2 regions of the Bacillus sp. SD127 genome follow, and region 2 is predicted to be linked to the other one. Evidence: a T-box and tRNA genes for the amino acid it is inferred to sense, from the RefSeq annotation. Region 2 holds a T-box; the other holds one or more tRNA genes.
What was found. The T-box of region 2 lies ahead of trpS (tryptophan--tRNA ligase). A T-box ahead of a tRNA ligase gene usually reads a tRNA of that ligase, here a tRNA-Trp.

Region 1 (6,636 bases), 270 kb from region 2:
AAGGTAGAAGTCGCAGTAGTGACAGACCTTGACATTCAAGGCGGTATTGATAAATCAGATCACGATCGTATCTTCGTAGAAGCACATCCTTGGGTTGAAAATGTATTAGAAGCAATTGAGAACCTTGGCTTCCGTCTTAACGAAGCAGACTGTGAACAGGCATCTTACTTCCAGCGCCGTCTGCCTTTCGTTCAAGAATTTGAGTTTGTTCCAACATCAGGCTATTACCGTCAGATGCTTGATGAATTAGAGCTTATTTTTCTTTTAGAGGAAGACGGTTTAGAAATTATTTTCGAAGTTGATCGCCGGGCAAGAGGCCTGCGTGGATGGCTGGAAGAGATGTATAATGACGGAGAGCAGCTCGTACGTGTCCGTTTCAGACAATCAGAGCTTGATGATATCGAACAACTTGAAGAGGTCTTAGAAGAGATCATCGACCAATATGCTGAGTAAATAACAAAAAGGAGCCTCTGCTTATTAATATAGGCTCCTTCTTTTAATAAAAACGAAACCCCGTTTCTTACATAAGTAAGAAACGGGGTTCTTTTGTATACCGGTGGTCGGGGTCGAACCGACACTCCAGAAGGAACACGATTTTGAGTCGTGCGCGTCTGCCAATTCCGCCACACCGGCAAGTTTTACGTCGTATCTAACCGACGAATATAAATATATCATGGATATGATAAAGTGTCAATGTATTTCAAAAAAGTTTTTTGGGGAATATAATAATAAAGGGCTAAAGCGACTTTTTATGAAATACAGCCCAATGCTTACATCGACACTTTCATACAATAAAAAAATGATCTACATAAGTAGATCATTAATATGATTAGCTTCATTATATATTCAAGCACAAACACCAATTTAACTTATCAAGTAAGTAAAATTGGTGCCGAGGGCCGGACTTGAACCGGCACGGTAGTCACCTACCGCAGGATTTTAAGTCCTGTGTGTCTGCCAATTCCACCACCCCGGCAAAAGAAAGGCGACACCCGGATTCGAACCGGGGATAAAGGTTTTGCAGACCTCTGCCTTACCACTTGGCTATGCCGCCGTAATTGGAGCGGAAGACGGGATTCGAACCCGCGACCCCCACCTTGGCAAGGTGGTGTTCTACCACTGAACTACTTCCGCATCTTAAGGGACTTAATACATTATATTCAATTGATATAAAAAAGTGAGACTGGGCTAGCTGGATTCGAACCAACGCATGACGGAGTCAAAGTCCGTTGCCTTACCGCTTGGCTATAGCCCAATGATAATATGGGGCGATTGATGGGAATCGAACCCACGAGTGCCAGAGCCACAATCTGGTGCGTTAACCACTTCGCCACAACCGCCATAATCTCAAGATGTCATAAATTTGGCAGGGGCAGTAGGAATCGAACCCACACCGGAGGTTTTGGAGACCTCTGTTCTACCGTTAAACTATGCCCCTATAAATGGTGGAGGGGGGCAGATTCGAACTGCCGAACCCTGAGGGAGCGGATTTACAGTCCGCCGCGTTTAGCCACTTCGCTACCCCTCCACATTAAGTTTTGAAAAAACAGTGCCGGCAAGAGGACTTGAACCCCCAACCTACTGATTACAAGTCAGTTGCTCTACCAATTGAGCTACACCGGCATAGGTGGTGGCTCGGGACGGAATCGAACCGCCGACACACGGATTTTCAGTCCGTTGCTCTACCAACTGAGCTACCGAGCCTTATTATTTAAATGGCGGTCCGGACGGGACTCGAACCCGCGACCTCCTGCGTGACAGGCAGGCATTCTAACCAACTGAACTACCGGACCATTTGATTTTAATTGGTTGCGGGGGCAGGATTTGAACCTGCGACCTTCGGGTTATGAGCCCGACGAGCTACCGAACTGCTCCACCCCGCGATGATAATGGTGGAGGATGACGGGCTCGAACCGCCGACCCTCTGCTTGTAAGGCAGATGCTCTCCCAGCTGAGCTAATCCTCCATCATATAATGACCCGTACGGGATTCGAACCCGTGTTACCGCCGTGAAAGGGCGGTGTCTTAACCGCTTGACCAACGGGCCCAGACTTTCAATTGTGATTATGTATAAATATCAGTGGCGGAGAGCAAGGGATTCGAACCCTTGAGACGGAGTTGACCGCCTACACGATTTCCAATCGTGCTCCTTCGACCACTCGGACAGCTCTCCAATAATGGCTCCGCAGGTAGGATTCGAACCTACGACCGATCGGTTAACAGCCGATAGCTCTACCACTGAGCTACTGCGGAATGAAGTCTGCCTGGCGATGTCCTACTCTCACAGGGGGAAACCCCCGACTACCATCGGCGCTGAAGAGCTTAACTTCCGTGTTCGGCATGGGAACGGGTGTGACCTCTTCGCCATCATCACCAGACAATTTCAGTGACATTTAACATTATACTATGTATATCTTGAAAAGTCAAGAGTTTTTTTGAGATATTCTCTCAAAACTAGATAACAGATGTGACATCATTAGAAATTAGGTTAAGTCCTCGATCGATTAGTATCTGTCAGCTCCATGTGTCGCCACACTTCCACCTCAGACCTATCAACCTGATCATCTTTCAGGGATCTTACTTCCTTGCGGAATGGGAAATCTCATCTTGAGGGGGGCTTCATGCTTAGATGCTTTCAGCACTTATCCCGTCCGCACATAGCTACCCAGCGATGCCCTTGGCAGAACAACTGGTACACCAGCGGTGCGTCCATCCCGGTCCTCTCGTACTAAGGACAGCTCCTCTCAAATTTCCTGCGCCCGCGACGGATAGGGACCGAACTGTCTCACGACGTTCTGAACCCAGCTCGCGTACCGCTTTAATGGGCGAACAGCCCAACCCTTGGGACCGACTACAGCCCCAGGATGCGATGAGCCGACATCGAGGTGCCAAACCTCCCCGTCGATGTGGACTCTTGGGGGAGATAAGCCTGTTATCCCCGGGGTAGCTTTTATCCGTTGAGCGATGGCCCTTCCATGCGGAACCACCGGATCACTAAGCCCGACTTTCGTCCCTGCTCGACTTGTAGGTCTCGCAGTCAAGCTCCCTTGTGCCTTTACACTCTGCGAATGATTTCCAACCATTCTGAGGGAACCTTTGGGCGCCTCCGTTACCTTTTAGGAGGCGACCGCCCCAGTCAAACTGCCCACCTGACACTGTCTCCCCGCCCGATAAGGGCGGCGGGTTAGAAGGTCAATACAGCCAGGGTAGTATCCCACCGATGCCTCCACCGAAGCTGGCGCTCCGGTTTTCAAGGCTCCTACCTATCCTGTACAAGCTGTACCAACATTCAATATCAGGCTGCAGTAAAGCTCCACGGGGTCTTTCCGTCCTGTCGCGGGTAACCTGCATCTTCACAGGTACTATAATTTCACCGAGTCTCTCGTTGAGACAGTGCCCAGATCGTTGCGCCTTTCGTGCGGGTCGGAACTTACCCGACAAGGAATTTCGCTACCTTAGGACCGTTATAGTTACGGCCGCCGTTTACTGGGGCTTCAATTCGCACCTTCGCTTACGCTAAGCGCTCCTCTTAACCTTCCAGCACCGGGCAGGCGTCAGCCCCTATACTTCGCCTTACGGCTTCGCAGAGACCTGTGTTTTTGCTAAACAGTCGCCTGGGCCTATTCACTGCGGCTCTCTCGGGCTTGCACCCTAACAGAGCACCCCTTCTCCCGAAGTTACGGGGTCATTTTGCCGAGTTCCTTAACGAGAGTTCTCTCGATCACCTTAGGATTCTCTCCTCGCCTACCTGTGTCGGTTTGCGGTACGGGCACCTCTCACCTCGCTAGAGGCTTTTCTTGGCAGTGTGGAATCAGGAACTTCGCTACTAAATTTCGCTCGCCATCACAGCTCAGCCTTATGGGAAACGGATTTGCCTATTTCCCAGCCTAACTGCTTGGACGCGGATATCCAATACCGCGCTTACCCTATCCTCCTGCGTCCCCCCATTGCTCAAATGGTGAGGAGGTGGTACAGGAATATCAACCTGTTGTCCATCGCCTACGCCTTTCGGCCTCGGCTTAGGTCCCGACTAACCCTGAGCGGACGAGCCTTCCTCAGGAAACCTTAGGCATTCGGTGGAGGGGATTCTCACCCCTCTTTCGCTACTCATACCGGCATTCTCACTTCTAAGCGCTCCACCAGTCCTTCCGGTCTGGCTTCACAGCCCTTAGAACGCTCTCCTACCACTGTTCGAAGAACAGTCCGCAGCTTCGGTGATACGTTTAGCCCCGGTACATTTTCGGCGCAGAGTCACTCGACCAGTGAGCTATTACGCACTCTTTAAATGGTGGCTGCTTCTAAGCCAACATCCTGGTTGTCTAAGCAACTCCACATCCTTTTCCACTTAACGTATACTTTGGGACCTTAGCTGGCGGTCTGGGCTGTTTCCCTTTCGACTACGGATCTTATCACTCGCAGTCTGACTCCCAAGGATAAGTCATTGGCATTCGGAGTTTGACTGAATTCGGTAACCCGGTAGGGGCCCCTAGTCCAATCAGTGCTCTACCTCCAAGACTCTTACCTTGAGGCTAGCCCTAAAGCTATTTCGGAGAGAACCAGCTATCTCCAGGTTCGATTGGCATTTCACCCCTACCCACACCTCATCCCCGCACTTTTCAACGTGCGTGGGTTCGGGCCTCCATTCAGTGTTACCTGAACTTCACCCTGGACATGGGTAGATCACCTGGTTTCGGGTCTACGACCACGTACTCATGCGCCCTATTCAGACTCGCTTTCGCTGCGGCTCCGCATCTTCTGCTTAACCTTGCACGGGATCGTAACTCGCCGGTTCATTCTACAAAAGGCACGCCATCACCCATTAACGGGCTCTGACTACTTGTAGGCACACGGTTTCAGGATCTCTTTCACTCCCCTTCCGGGGTGCTTTTCACCTTTCCCTCACGGTACTGGTTCACTATCGGTCACTAGGGAGTATTTAGCCTTGGGAGATGGTCCTCCCGGATTCCGACGGAATTTCACGTGTTCCGCCGTACTCAGGATCCACTCTGGAGAGAACGAAGTTTTGACTACAGGGCTGTTACCTTCTATGGCGGGCCTTTCCAGACCTCTTCATCTACCTCGTTCCTTTGTAACTCCGTATAGAGTGTCCTACAACCCCAAGAGGCAAGCCTCTTGGTTTGGGCTAATCCCGTTTCGCTCGCCGCTACTCAGGGAATCGCATTTGCTTTCTCTTCCTCCGGGTACTTAGATGTTTCAGTTCCCCGGGTCTGCCTTCTCATATCCTATGAATTCAGATATGGATACCACTCCATTACGAGTGGTGGGTTTCCCCATTCGGAAATCTCCGGATCAAAGCTTGCTTACAGCTCCCCGAAGCATATCGGTGTTCGTCCCGTCCTTCATCGGCTCCTAGTGCCAAGGCATCCACCGTGCGCCCTTTCTAACTTAACCGTTAAAAAGAATCACTATGTGATATCTTGTGTTACTAATTGAATGTGATGTCTACTGTTATCTAGTTTTCAAAGAACACGTTTCGAAGGAATGATCCTTCAAAACTAAACAAGACAGGGAACGTTCTGTTTATAAGACCCAAGGTCTTATATTCCGTAAATATCCTTAGAAAGGAGGTGATCCAGCCGCACCTTCCGATACGGCTACCTTGTTACGACTTCACCCCAATCATCTGTCCCACCTTCGGCGGCTGGCTCCATAAAGGTTACCTCACCGACTTCGGGTGTTACAAACTCTCGTGGTGTGACGGGCGGTGTGTACAAGGCCCGGGAACGTATTCACCGCGGCATGCTGATCCGCGATTACTAGCGATTCCAGCTTCACGCAGTCGAGTTGCAGACTGCGATCCGAACTGAGAACAGATTTGTGGGATTGGCTTAACCTCGCGGTTTCGCTGCCCTTTGTTCTGTCCATTGTAGCACGTGTGTAGCCCAGGTCATAAGGGGCATGATGATTTGACGTCATCCCCACCTTCCTCCGGTTTGTCACCGGCAGTCACCTTAGAGTGCCCAACTGAATGCTGGCAACTAAGATCAAGGGTTGCGCTCGTTGCGGGACTTAACCCAACATCTCACGACACGAGCTGACGACAACCATGCACCACCTGTCACTCTGCCCCCGAAGGGGACGTCCTATCTCTAGGATTGTCAGAGGATGTCAAGACCTGGTAAGGTTCTTCGCGTTGCTTCGAATTAAACCACATGCTCCACCGCTTGTGCGGGCCCCCGTCAATTCCTTTGAGTTTCAGTCTTGCGACCGTACTCCCCAGGCGGAGTGCTTAATGCGTTAGCTGCAGCACTAAGGGGCGGAAACCCCCTAACACTTAGCACTCATCGTTTACGGCGTGGACTACCAGGGTATCTAATCCTGTTCGCTCCCCACGCTTTCGCTCCTCAGCGTCAGTTACAGACCAGAGAGTCGCCTTCGCCACTGGTGTTCCTCCACATCTCTACGCATTTCACCGCTACACGTGGAATTCCACTCTCCTCTTCTGCACTCAAGTTCCCCAGTTTCCAATGACCCTCCCCGGTTGAGCCGGGGGCTTTCACATCAGACTTAAGGAACCGCCTGCGAGCCCTTTACGCCCAATAATTCCGGACAACGCTTGCCACCTACGTATTACCGCGGCTGCTGGCACGTAGTTAGCCGTGGCTTTCTGGTTAG
Region 2 (6,636 bases):
CATTATCAGAAAAGGAACGCCTGTTTCAGAGCTGATTATAGCAAGGCTACCTAACACACTCCTCCTTATGCTGGTGTCGACGATTTTGGCGCTGATCATTTCAATCCCATTTGGCGTGATTTCTGCAAAAAAACCTTATTCAAAACTGGATTATGGCATTACATTTACTTCATTTATCGGTTTAGCCATTCCGAACTTTTGGTTCGGTCTGATTTTAATTATGGTGTTTGCTGTGAACCTCGGCTGGTTCCCAACTGGGGGAGTCGCTACTCTTAATACAGATTTTAGCTTATTAGACCGGATTCATCATTTGTTATTACCCGCATTTGTGTTAGCTACGGCAGATATGGCTGGCTTAACGAGATATACAAGGTCAAACATGCTTGATGTGTTAAATCAAGACTATATCCGAACAGCCAGATCAAAAGGCTTTAAAGAAAATCGCGTGCTATTTAAGCATGGCTTGCGGAATGCGCTATTGCCTGTTATTACGATCTTCGGTTTAATGATTCCCTCATTTATCGGCGGAGCGGTTGTTGTAGAGCAGATTTTCACTTGGCCGGGGCTGGGGAAACTGTTTGTCGATTCGGCATTCCAGCGTGATTATCCGGTTATTATGGCAATGACCGTGATTTCGGCAGTGCTTGTCGTGATCGGAAACCTCATTGCAGACATCCTTTACGCGATTGTTGATCCGCGGATCGAATATTAAGAGGAGGGAAACAGAGATGTCAGAGCTGCAAACAACTCCCTCGCCGGAGATCAGACTAAAAGAAAACATTTCGAAAAAACCAGAGACGATGACCAAGATCTTCTGGGAGAAATTCTCGAAAAACAAGCTGGCCATTCTAGGTGCCGTCATTCTATTTATCATTATTATGTCGGCTGTTTTCGCTCCTTTGATTGCACCTTACCCCCAAGAGCAGCAAAGCCTGCTTGATAAGTATAAAGCGCCGGGCCTTGAACATTTGATGGGAACGGATAAATTCGGCCGCGATATTTTCAGCCGGATTTTGTATGGAGCGCGCGTCTCTTTATTGGTCGGTTTTGCTTCTGTAGTCGGTTCTATTTTAATCGGAACTGTATTAGGTGCGTTAGCAGGTTATTTCAGAGGAATTGTCGACGCTGTCATTATGCGTTTAGTCGACATTGTATTATCCATTCCGGATATTTTCTTGCTGATCACGCTGGTTACCATTTTTAAGCCTGGCGTGGACAAACTAATTTTAATTTTCTGTCTCACCGGCTGGACAACAACGGCACGATTGGTAAGAGGAGAGTTTCTATCGCTTCGTTCAAGGGAATACGTTCTGGCTGCTAAAACAATCGGAACGAAGACTCACAAAATTATCTTTTCACATATTCTCCCCAATGCATTAGGACCGATTATTGTGTCAGCAACATTAAAGGTAGGTTCAGTTATTCTCGCTGAGTCCGCGCTGAGCTACTTAGGCTTCGGAATTCAGCCGCCAATCGCAAGCTGGGGAAATATGCTTCAAGACGCACAAAATTTCACAGTGATGATTCAAGCATGGTGGTACCCATTATTTCCCGGGCTATTTATTTTAATTACCGTGCTGTGCTTCAACTTTGTCGGAGACGGTTTGCGGGATGCTCTTGATCCTAAAAATATTAAATAAAAATGAAAATCATGTTCGTTAGAAAATGTAACGAATTCCTAGAGTAAGCAGATTTCCTTTGTCAGAAAATATACGAGGAAGTCTGCTTTTTGTGTTTCTAACAGAAACCCAGTTATTCCAGATTTCCTCAATCTCTATGGAATAATTTCTCTGCACCTTGCCTATACTGTGGACAACAGTTTTTATAAAGTGAGGGGTTAGAGATGTTATTTCTTCATGATGTGTGGGTCAATTGGTTTGAAGGGGAAGAAAATGGCTACAATGTATGCCACTTTCATGAATGGCGCAAGGAAGATACGGTTGAGCTTTTGGATCAGGTGCCTCTCTTAAGGGTGCCGTCAGTATTGTTTCATTACATAGAAAACGATTTGTCAGAGCTTCCAAAAGATTTGCTTGAAGAGGTTCATCAAAAATCGTACATTCGCAAAAATCATGAACGCACAAAGCTGGAGTATTGTTTTGTTGTGACGGACGGAATCGGCATTTTGGCTGTTGATACAATCGGCTACACGATCCCTGTCAGAAAAAGCCGCCTTATTCCGCGCCAGGAGCAGCTCGTGTATGAAATGGTGAAAGATGTAGAGCCGGAAACGTATGAATTTGAGCCGAAGAAGCTGGAGTCTTCAAAAGAATATCATATCTTATCATTGGCACCAGAGCACGTCAGAGGATTAACGAGAAAAGAGCGGCAAATTAAGCAGCTTATGTTTATGGCGCTGGATCAATTAAAAGGGCTGAAAAACCGTGCGGAGATTGGTTACTGGTACACAGAGTGGAACCCGCATATGTATGAACAAATCAAACGGATGAGCTTTGAAGAGATTTGGGACATGCTGTATAACGAAACCATTGAAGGCTGGTCGGACAAGCATTTGGCTTTTTGCGAAAACCTGATCAAAGGACAGCCTTTTTTCGAGAAGCTTTGGGAAATAGAAAATGAATCAAAGGTAAATTAAAAAAAACCGCTCTTTGCAAATCGCAAGAGCGGTCTTTTTGTTATCGTCTTTTTCGGCCGAGACCCATGGCATTTTCCATTTTTTTGAGCATTTTGTTTGCTGTTCGGTTCGCCCGCTCAGCGCCTTCATCAAGAATCCGGTCTAATTCTTCGGACTCAATCAGTTCATGATAACGGTCTTGAATTGGCTTCAATGCACCGACTACCACTTCTGCCAAATCACCTTTGAACTCGCCATAGCCTTTTCCTTCGTATTTCGCTTCAAGTTCTTCAATCGTCGTATTGCCGAGAATTGAATAAATCGTAAGAAGGTTGGAAACGCCCGGTTTGTTTTCTTTATCAAATTTTACAATACCTTCAGAATCTGTCACAGCGCTTTTGATTTTCTTTTCAAGCTGCTTTGGTTCGTCCAGCAATGTAATAAAAGATTTCTGGTTCGGATCAGATTTACTCATTTTCTTCAGCGGGTCAGTCAGAGACATGATCCGGGCGCCTACTTTTGGAATCTTCACTTCCGGAATTGTAAAGATGTCGTTATATTTTTTGTTAAAGCGCTCTGCAAGGTTTCGTGTCAGCTCAAGATGCTGCTTTTGATCCTCGCCGACAGGCACAAGATCTGTTCCGTACAGCAGAATGTCAGCAGCCATCAGCGGCGGGTACGTTAACAGGCCCGAGACAACTGCTTCTTTGCCATTTGACTTGTCCTTAAATTGAGTCATTCGTTCAAGCTCGCCGATATAAGCGACGCACTGCATCATCCAACCGGCCTGTGCATGTGCGGGAACCTCTGATTGAATAAACAGTGTTGCCTTTTCAGGGTCGAGACCGACAGCTAGATAAAGCGCAGCCAGACTGCGGATGTTTTTTCTCAGCTGAAGCCGATCCTGAGGCACTGTGATCGCATGCTGGTCTACGATGCAAAAATAGCTGTTATAATCATGCTGCAGTTCGACAAACTGCTTCATTGCACCGATGTAGTTGCCGAGTGTAACGGAACCGCTTGGCTGGATGCCTGAAAAAATCGTCTGTTTCATTGGAAAATCAACCTCATTTCTTAGAACATAATAAAAAAGGCTCATTCTTCCCCTGTAAAAAAGGGACGAATGAACCGTGGTACCACCCTGATTATTCCATTAAAATGGAATCACTCTGACGTTTGTAACGGAGACTGCTCCGGCTGAGCCTACTTTTTGGTTCGGTCAGCTGCTCCAAAGTCCATTCCACATTGCCCGATATCTGCTCCCAGCACCGCAGACTCTCTTCAAACGGGTGAAATGTGTACTACTCTTTTTCATAGCAAGCTTTTCTTTTGATTGCTTCATTATAAATCAATTATAACCAATTGTCATCCTGAAAAAACGTTCTTTTTGCATGAAAATTGTAATGATATAAATAAAAGAACAGTTATAAATCGCCCAAATGATAACCGCTCTCAGCAGTTAAACAGCCAGATATTATATGTATAAAGCAATATGGATTGGAAACTTCTAAAATAGTTTTTAATCAATTTATGCTTTAAACGGCAGAAGGATATCGCGTTATTGGCAGAAAAACTAACGAAGTTTAAAAATTTTAAATTGATAAAATAATATTGCAATAAAGAATTTGTTTCATTATGATGAACTTGTTCACTCTATTGTTACAGCTTTTTTACAAAAATAATCAGAAAAGACGGAACAGAATAAAAGTTATGTAAACTTAGGTTCATTTGTCTGATATTTCTGAGGATTTAGCCGTAAGGAGCTGAAAAAATGATTATTAGGGGGTTTGTGGATATGAAAAAACGTTGGTCGATTGTCACGTTAATGCTCATTTTCACTCTCGTGCTGAGCGCATGCGGCTTTGGCGGCAGCGGTTCAAACGGTGATGGGAAAAAAGACAGCAAAGGGAAGACGACTCTTAACATTAATATTAAAACTGAGCCGTTCTCCTTACATCCCGGATTGGCAAATGACTCGGTATCAGGCGGGGTTATCCGTCAGACTTTTGAAGGATTGACACGTATTAATGCAGATGGTGAACCTGAAGAAGGCGCAGCTTCTAAAATTGAAACAAGCAAAGATGGAAAAACCTATACGTTTACGATTCGTGATGATGCAAAATGGTCAAACGGTGACCCTGTCACAGCGCAAGATTTTGAATATGCATGGAAATGGGCGCTTGATCCTAATAACGAATCACAATACGCTTACCAGCTCTACTACATAAAAGGTGCTGAGGCGGCAAATACCGGTAAAGGCAGCCTTGATGATGTGGCAGTGAAAGCTGAAAACGATAAGACATTAAAGGTTGAACTAAACAACCCGACTCCATACTTCACTGAATTAACAGCATTTTATACTTATATGCCGATTAACAAAAAAATTGCAGAGAAAAACAAAAAGTGGAACACAAATGCCGGAGACGATTATGTGTCAAACGGGCCATTTAAGATGACGGCATGGAAACACAGCGGATCTATCGATCTTGAAAAGAATGATCAATACTGGGATAAAGACAAAGTCAAACTGAAGAAAATCAATATGGTTATGATCAACAACAACAATACTGAACTGAAAAAATTCCAAGCTGGCGAACTTGATTGGGCTGGTTTGCCGCTCGGACAGCTTCCGACTGAATCGCTCCCTAGCTTGAAAAAAGACGGTTCTTTACATGTTGAGCCGATGGCAGGTGTGTATTGGTACAAATTCAATACTGAAGCGAAGCCGTTAGACAACGTCAATATCCGTAAAGCATTATCTTATGCGATTGACCGCCAATCGATTGTTAAAAACATTACACAGGGTGAACAAATCCCGGCAATGGCTGCGGTGCCGCCGACAATGAAGGGATTTGAAGATAACAAAGAAGGCTACTACAAAGACAACGATGTCAAAACGGCAAAAGAATACCTTGAAAAAGGCCTGAAAGAAATGGGCTTAAGCAAGGCATCTGACCTGCCGAAAATCAAATTATCTTATAACACTGATGATGCACATGCAAAAATCGCTCAAGCAGTGCAAGAAATGTGGAAGAAAAATTTAGGCGTGGATGTAGAGCTTGATAACTCAGAATGGAATGTATATATTGATAAGCTTCACAGCCAAGATTATCAAATCGGCCGTATGGGCTGGCTTGGCGACTTCAATGATCCTATTAACTTCCTTGAGCTGTTCCGTGACAAAGACGGAGGAAATAACGATACCGGCTGGGAAAATCCAGAATTCAAAAAACTTCTGAACCAGTCACAAACTGAAACTGATCCAACTAAACGTGCTGAGCTGCTGAAAAAAGCAGAAGGTATTTTCATTGATGAAATGCCAGTAGCGCCAGTTTATTTTTATACGATTCCTTGGGTGCAAGACGAAAATCTGAAAGGAACCATCATTACTGGAACCGGAGAAATTTATTTCAGAAACTCGTACTTTCAATAAGTCTTATTTGTGAAAACAAAAACCTCAAGGTATATGGGGACCTATTTCCCATATACCTTTCTTACTGATGGATTGTAAAAATGTAAAAACCATGGAGGTGTTCCCCCTTGCTAAAATATATCGGAAGACGTTTAGTCTATATGATTATCACATTATTTGTGATTGTAACCGTGACATTCTTCTTAATGCAAGCAGCACCGGGCGGGCCATTTTCAGGTGAGAAAAAGCTTCCGCCTGAAATTGAAGCAAACTTAAATGCGCATTATGGCCTGGACAAGCCGCTGTTTGTACAATATGCGAGCTATTTGAAATCAGTTGCAATGTGGGATTTCGGACCGTCATTTAAATATAAAGGTCAGAGTGTTAACGACCTGATCAGTTCAGGTTTCCCCGTTTCATTCACTCTTGGAGCAGAAGCTATTCTCCTCGCTTTAGCGTTTGGTGTACTGTTTGGGGTGATTGCAGCCCTTTATCATAATAAATGGCAGGATTATACCGTCGCGATTTTAACGATCTTTGGTATTTCAGTTCCGAGCTTTATCATGGCGGCTGTGCTGCAATATGTGTTCTCCATGAAGCTTGAGCTGTTTCCGGTCGCGGGGTGGGAGTCCTGGTCATACACCTTTTT

Region 1: it has a tRNA-Trp gene. The T-box ahead of trpS (tryptophan--tRNA ligase) is inferred to sense a tRNA for this amino acid. The anticodon was not compared.

The regions. Positions count from the first base shown of each region.
Region 1 covers NZ_CP191226.1:3,330,833-3,337,468, forward strand. Annotated here, with positions in the region: gene spo0M (sporulation control protein Spo0M) at 1-453, shown strand, start outside; tRNA gene ACQVGS_RS17405 (tRNA-Leu) at 552-633, opposite strand; tRNA gene ACQVGS_RS17410 (tRNA-Leu) at 888-976, opposite strand; tRNA gene ACQVGS_RS17415 (tRNA-Cys) at 984-1,054, opposite strand; tRNA gene ACQVGS_RS17420 (tRNA-Gly) at 1,060-1,134, opposite strand; tRNA gene ACQVGS_RS17425 (tRNA-Gln) at 1,184-1,255, opposite strand; tRNA gene ACQVGS_RS17430 (tRNA-His) at 1,265-1,340, opposite strand; tRNA gene ACQVGS_RS17435 (tRNA-Trp) at 1,365-1,438, opposite strand; tRNA gene ACQVGS_RS17440 (tRNA-Tyr) at 1,444-1,528, opposite strand; tRNA gene ACQVGS_RS17445 (tRNA-Thr) at 1,551-1,623, opposite strand; tRNA gene ACQVGS_RS17450 (tRNA-Phe) at 1,629-1,704, opposite strand; tRNA gene ACQVGS_RS17455 (tRNA-Asp) at 1,717-1,793, opposite strand; tRNA gene ACQVGS_RS17460 (tRNA-Met) at 1,807-1,883, opposite strand; tRNA gene ACQVGS_RS17465 (tRNA-Val) at 1,891-1,966, opposite strand; tRNA gene ACQVGS_RS17470 (tRNA-Glu) at 1,976-2,047, opposite strand; tRNA gene ACQVGS_RS17475 (tRNA-Ser) at 2,082-2,173, opposite strand; tRNA gene ACQVGS_RS17480 (tRNA-Asn) at 2,179-2,253, opposite strand; rRNA gene rrf (5S ribosomal RNA) at 2,263-2,378, opposite strand; rRNA gene ACQVGS_RS17490 (23S ribosomal RNA) at 2,485-5,412, opposite strand; rRNA gene ACQVGS_RS17495 (16S ribosomal RNA) at 5,582-6,636, opposite strand, start outside.
Region 2 covers NZ_CP191226.1:3,056,503-3,063,138, reverse strand. Annotated here, with positions in the region: gene ACQVGS_RS16020 (ABC transporter permease) at 1-712, shown strand, start outside; gene appC (oligopeptide ABC transporter permease AppC) at 729-1,640, shown strand; gene ACQVGS_RS16010 (YjbA family protein) at 1,844-2,596, shown strand; gene trpS (tryptophan--tRNA ligase) at 2,637-3,629, opposite strand; T-box leader at 3,688-3,899, opposite strand; gene oppA (oligopeptide ABC transporter substrate-binding protein OppA) at 4,371-6,008, shown strand; gene oppB (oligopeptide ABC transporter permease OppB) at 6,116-6,636, shown strand, end outside.